Regions from separate parts of the Ruminiclostridium papyrosolvens DSM 2782 genome, predicted to be linked through region 1. Evidence: riboswitches for the same ligand, from Rfam matches in the RefSeq annotation. Region 1 holds a riboswitch; the other holds the start of a gene.
What was found. A riboswitch is a leader RNA that binds a small molecule or an ion and turns the genes downstream of it on or off. The one in region 1 is predicted to bind thiamine pyrophosphate.
Positions count from the first base shown of each region.

Region 2: it holds a riboswitch for thiamine pyrophosphate, as region 1 does, so the genes downstream of both, thiT (energy-coupled thiamine transporter ThiT) here and thiD (bifunctional hydroxymethylpyrimidine kinase/phosphomethylpyrimidine kinase) in region 1, are expected to answer to the same signal.

Region 1 covers NZ_CP119677.1:3,028,273-3,031,618, reverse strand. The annotation lists gene P0092_RS13530 (alpha/beta hydrolase family protein) at 1-614, shown strand, start outside; gene P0092_RS13525 (tocopherol cyclase family protein) at 679-1,656, shown strand; TPP riboswitch at 1,696-1,793, shown strand; TPP riboswitch at 1,868-1,967, shown strand; gene thiD (bifunctional hydroxymethylpyrimidine kinase/phosphomethylpyrimidine kinase) at 2,081-2,893, shown strand; gene thiC (phosphomethylpyrimidine synthase ThiC) at 2,890-3,346, shown strand, end outside.
Region 2 covers NZ_CP119677.1:3,161,410-3,164,755, reverse strand. The annotation lists gene P0092_RS14180 (recombinase family protein) at 1-369, shown strand, start outside; partial or broken gene P0092_RS14175 (sporulation stage IV protein A) at 357-641, shown strand; gene thiT (energy-coupled thiamine transporter ThiT) at 706-1,248, opposite strand; TPP riboswitch at 1,310-1,422, opposite strand; gene uvrA (excinuclease ABC subunit UvrA) at 1,627-3,346, shown strand, end outside.

The DNA of each region.
Region 1 (3,346 bases):
ACGCTTTTGCTGCAGCAAATTATCTCAAAACAATAGATGGTATAGATGCTTCAAATATTACCGTATTGGGTCATAGTGAGGGCGGATATGATTTGCCCAGGATACTTGGCACAGATAAAACAGGTACATTCAAGGCCGGAATAATAATGAGCGGATGTTCCAGACCTTTATATGAGCTTCTGCCGGAGCAATATAAATATCTTGCAGGACTTGGTATGGCAACTGAGGAGCAGGCCGAGGCTGCAAAGGCACAGGCTGCTCTCATACAGGACAAGAGCTTTAATCCGGAAAATCCCCCTAAGGGCTATAGCCTCGGAACTCCATATTACTTCTATGATATGAAAAACTATGATGTTATTGGAATGGCCGGACAAATTGAAAAACCGGTACTTGTACTGCAAGGTGAAAGAGATTATCAAGTCAGTACGAAAACGGACTATGAAGGATGGAAAAAAGCTTTTGAAGGTAAATCAAATGCAGAATTCAAGCTTTATCCCAAACTGAATCATATGTATATGGAGGGAGAAGGACAATCCACTCCTGCTGAATATTATGTTAAAGGAAATGTTCCACAATACATTATAAATGACATTGCAGCCTTTATAAAGAAATAATACTAGCTTAAGAATTCAAAAAATGGGAACACTTCGTTATATACAACTAACGGAGTGTTTCTTTATGTATTTAATCAACAGAATTTTTAACCCCGAAATATATCAGGGAAGATATAGACGTAGAGGCTATTTTGAGGGCTGGTATTTTAAAATAATTGATAAAAATGCTAAAAATATTTATGCGGTTATTCCCGGTGTGTCAAAAACCAAAAGCGACAAGCATGCTTTTATACAGATAATTGATGGGGTTTCAGGGAAAACACTTTACAAAAGGTTTTCAATCAGTGACTTTTCATATTCTGTAAAAGACTTTCATATTTCCATAAAAGACAATCACTTCGACAGAAATGGTTTCTCTATTAATATAAAGGATGAGGGCTTCAATTTAAGAGGTAAAATAGGTTATACAGAGGTGGTTCCGTTTCCCAAAACTATATTTAATCCGGGTATTATGGGGCCTTTTTCTTTTATACCCTTTATGGAATGTTATCACGGAATTGTAAACATACATTGCGAGATTGAAGGATTTTTATGTATCAATGGCAAGGATACGGATTTTACCGGAGGTTACGGGTATCTTGAAAAGGACTGGGGAACTTCTTTTCCAAAGTCTTGGATTTGGCTTCAATGCAATCATTTTAAATCGGAAAATACTTGTCTTATGTTTTCTATTGCATCCATACCATGGTTGACCTCAAGTTTTGACGGTTTGATTTCATTTTTAAAGTTTGGAGATGATTTTTTTAGGTTTGCCACTTATACCGGAGCTAAAATTAAGAAGCTATCTTATGTAAATAACATTCTTGAAATTGTTGTGGAAGATTCAAAGAATATACTTTCAATAAAAGCTTCAGTAGCAAGGGGAGGAGTTTTAAAGGCTCCGAAAAACGGTATGATGGATATAGATATAACCGAAAGTATAACATCTCAGGTAGACGTTATTTTGCAAGATAAAAAGGGTAATATTATTTTTTCAGATAAGGGTAATAATACGGGATTGGAACTGGCAGGGGACTTCTTACAATTTGAAACGGAAAATTAAATCTTTACCCATTTATTATATTATGATAAAATTTAATAGTAACAGTTGCGGGGGAACCATTTTGGTTGAGAAGGTAAAACCTGACCCTTGGAACCTGTCGGTTAACACCGGTGTAGGGAAGCAAAATATTATCAGAAATTTTAGAAGAGATTTTGATAAATGCCGCTTACCTTACAAAGGTGAGCGTTTTTTTATTGGAAAAGTTTATAGCAGTGACTTGTGGGGGGACCAATTTTTGGTTGAGAAGGTAAAACCTGACCCTTGGAACCTGTCGGTTAATACCGGTGTAGGGAAGCAAATACGATTAATTATTGTATAGGTTAAAGGTGCTTTCCTGTTTGAGGGCATCTTTTTGTATGTTTTTACCATTCCAAAGGTCAAGTGGTACAAATACCCCTTTCAGATTAAGGAGGTGTAGCAATTAATGAAAAAAGTACTAACAGTTGCAGGTTCTGATTGCAGCGGAGGAGCAGGAGTTCAGGCAGACTTAAAGACCTTTGCTGCTCATGGTGTTTATGGAATGAGTGTTATTGTGTCGGTGGTAGCAGAGAATACGTGCCGGGTTATTGATATTCAGGACATAACACCTGATATGATTAAAAAACAGATGGATGCAGTTTTTGAAGACATAACACCCGATGCTGTAAAAGTAGGTATGCTGTCAGGCAGAGAGTGTATGGAAGCTGTTGCTGAAAAATTGGATAATTATAAGCCTGAAAACGTAGTTATCGACCCTGTAATGATTGCAAAAGGCGGGCATGCCCTGATGAAAGAAGATGCTTTGGAGTTTTTTATAAAAAGATTGATACCACTGGCGGGTATGCTTACTCCTAACATACCTGAGGCGGAGGCAATAACAGGAATGGAGATAACTACCTCAGAGGATATGAAAAAGGCAGCTGTCAGCATATACCGCATGGGTGCAGGAAGTGTCCTTATAAAAGGCGGACATTTGAAGGGAGATGCGGAGGATATACTTTATGACGGAAAAGAATTTTACATATATTCAACTAAAAGAATTCAGACAAAAAATACCCATGGAACAGGGTGTACATTTTCCTCTGCCATAGCCTCAAACCTTGCCTTGGGACTGCCTTTTCCAACAGCAGTCGAAAAAGCAAAAGAATACGTCACAATGGCAATTGAACATTCCCTGGAAATCGGAAAGGGGCATGGTCCCACACATCATTTATATGGAGTTTATAAAAACGGATTAAATAATTGGAGGTCACTATGAATTACAAAACACAGATGGAAGCAGCAAAAAAAGGTATTATTACAAAAGAAATGAGGATTGTTGCACAGAAAGAGTCAATGGACGAAAACAAGCTTAGGGAACTTGTGGGAGAGGGTAAAATAGCTATTCCGGCTAATATAAACCACAAATCCCTCAGTCCGGAGGGAATAGGCCAGGGACTCAGGACAAAAATCAATGTAAATCTTGGTATATCAGGAGATTGTCCTGACTACACAAAAGAAATGGAAAAGGTTGATATGTCAATCAAATTTGGCGTTGAAGCCATAATGGACCTAAGTAATTACGGAAAGACAAATACCTTCCGCAAAGAGCTTATTAAGCGCTCTCCTGCAATGATAGGAACAGTTCCCATGTATGATGCCATAGGCTACCTTGAAAAGGACTTGATGGATATTAAGGCTTCGGACTTTTTTAAAGTAGTTGAGGCTCACG
Region 2 (3,346 bases), 130 kb from region 1:
CTTTTAGAGTTAAGTATAAACGGAAGACTGTCAGACGATGAGTTTGAAAGAAGAAACAATAGGTTCAATCAGGAGATTGATAAACTGAATATGAGGTTAAAGGAACTTGATGAGGATGAATTGAGAAACAAAGAAATAACCTATTCAGTTGAAACCCTGAGAAAAGTAATTGCAAAGGAAATTAATTACGAGGAGGGACTGGACAATAAACTAATTGAGTCATTACTGGAAAAGATTGAAGTATATAATACAAATAAAAAAAATGAAGTAGATTTGAAAGTATATTTCAAAGTATTGACAAAACCCTTTGATTATAAGATATTACGAGAGAGAAAGAATACTTCTGTTTGTTCCTCACAATACATATGATAAGGGCTGATATTGAAACAGAAATAGCTCCTTTGGTTGGAACTGAAAAGCAATCTGAAGAGTTAGTATCATATTTGCTAAAAGAGTTTGAAAATGATACCGGCAAGTTATGGGACTCAAACATATTCGGAAAGTCTCTTCATGAACTGGTAAATGAGGGATTGCAGAACAAGCTGTTCAGAATGCCGGAGGATGCACAGCTTAAACTTCAGGAAACCTTGCAGAAAATAATAAATGAGGGCAGCGGCGGATTGATATGTATTATACTGTAGCTCACATTAAACATAAATAACAAAAAAAGATGATTCAAGGTAAAGAATCATCTTTTTTGGCATATTAATATTTATAAAGAGTACCCTGTCTGGCAATATATTTACGTAAGGGTTTATACAAAGCAGATATAATAACTGATGTAATTATTAACTCAGGCACCATGTACTGACCGTTGTATATAAGAGAATAAAGGTAAATGTTCATTCCTTTGGGAGCATATGTATACCAAAGAATGATTCCTGAAAGAAAGTGAAACACAAATCTTCCCAGCATTGCTAAAGACGTACTTAAAAGTATGAAAAATAAATTTTTCTTGAATATTCCGGCAAGGCCAAGACATCCGAAGGCGAAAATATAGTCAAGAAATATGCCAAGGGGATGGTAAGAAAAATGTGTTCCAAGAGCAAATTGCAGAAAACCGTGAACAAGTCCCACAAGAATACCACGCTTTGTACCCCAACGAATGGCAAAAATAATTATTGGAACCATGCTTCCCAGTGTTACAGAGCCTCCATAGGGCATTTCATATTTAATAAAACTGAGAATCTGTGCAAGAGCTATAAAAACTCCTGCCTCCACCAATACTCTGGTAGACATTTTATTCATAATAGGTATCCAGTCCTTTCCATAACAAAATATAAAAATGCCATACCTGATGGAAAGCGCAGAGTATGACATAATAAATTTCCTACGCTGGCATTACCCAGATCAGGTACATGGGTTTTAAGTAAAACATACTTATCTCAGCCGAATTATTTTCCAGCTCCCCTTTAATATTTAAATTTTTTAATAAAAGTGATTATAGCAGATAGTAAAACAACTATCAACCTTTAAAATTATCCGTTGGTTTATAAAATATTGGCAAACATCGAACAAATGTTTGCATTTGTTTTGCTATTTGGTATAATAGTAAAGGCGGTAAAAGTGTTTAGGATAAAATTAATATATAGTTAAAATATAACATTTATGAAAAAGGTGTTTTAAATGATAAGGGATAATATTTTTATAAAAGGTGCACGTGAACATAATCTAAAAAATGTAGATGTTGAGATACCAAGAGATAAATTTGTTGTTATAACAGGATTAAGCGGTTCAGGTAAGTCTTCTCTCGCCTTTGATACTATTTATGCGGAAGGTCAGCGAAGGTATGTTGAATCACTGTCCTCCTACGCAAGGCAGTTTCTGGGTCAGATGGACAAGCCGGACGTAGACTATATTGACGGTTTGTCTCCTGCAATATCAATAGATCAGAAGACAACCAGCAGAAACCCAAGGTCAACCGTAGGAACTGTAACGGAAATTCACGATTACCTAAGGCTTTTGTATTCAAGGATAGGAATTCCCCATTGCCCAAAGTGCGGCAAGGAGATTGCACAGCAAACTGTTGACCAGATGGTAGACCAGATTATATCTATTGAAGAAGGAGCGAGAATACAACTCCTTGCTCCTGTGGTAAGAGGCAGAAAAGGGGAATACCATAAGCTTATAGAGGATGCCAAAAAAGATGGTTTTGTCAGGCTTAGAGTAGACGGACAAATAGTAGATATAAATGACGAGATTAAACTGGATAAAAACAAAAAGCACAACATTGAGATTGTTGTTGACAGGCTTGTAATGCGTGGAGATATACAGAAAAGACTTGTTGATTCATTGGAAACAGTACTTCGCTTAAGCGGTGGTATAGTTATAGTAGATATAGTCGGTAAAGAAGAGCTTCTGTTCAGTCAGAATTTTGCATGCAGTGATTGCGGAATCAGTATAGAAGAACTTGTACCAAGGATGTTTTCCTTTAACAATCCCTTTGGAGCATGCCAGACATGTACCGGATTAGGGAACCTTTTAAAGGTAGACCCTGAGCTTGTTATACCGGATAGATCCCTGTCACTTACAAGTGGTGCCATTAATGTTACGGGATGGAATATTGAGAGTGAGGATGCATATACCAGGATGATATTCAACGCCCTGGGAAAGTATTATAAATTTGATTTGGATACACCGTTTAACAAGCTTCAGGGAGAAGTAGTAGATGTCATCCTATACGGTACTAAAGGCGAGAAAATGAAAGTGGATTACGAAAGAGAATACGGCAAAGGGTCCTACATGGCTTCATTTGAAGGAGTTATTAATTCCATTGAACGCCGTTATCACGAAACCCAATCAGAAAGCATGAAGCAGTATTACGAGCAGTTCATGAGCGACAACCCTTGTCCTGATTGTAAGGGTGCAAGATTAAAACCTGAAAGTCTTGCGGTTACAGTCGGAGGTAAAAATATTCACGAAGTATCGTCTATGTCTGTTGCTGATACAAAAGAATTTTTTGATAACATTGAGCTAAGTGAAAGAGATAAGATGATAGCAAACCAGATTTTGAAAGAGATTGCGGCTAGGATAGGCTTCCTCGTTGACGTTGGTCTTGACTATCTCACACTTTCAAGACCGGCTGGAACTTTATCGGGAGGAGAGGCACAGAGAATAAGGCTTGCTACTCAGATTGGCTCCGGCTTGATGGGAGTGCTTTATATTCTGGATGAGCCAAGTATAGGTCTTCATCAAAGAGATAACGAAAAACTTCTGAAAACCTTAAACAGACTCAGAAACCTTGGTAATACGCTGATTGTTGTAGAACATGATGAAGACACCATGCATGCAGCGGACCATATCATTGACATGGGTCCCGGAGCAGGAATCCATGGAGGACATGTGG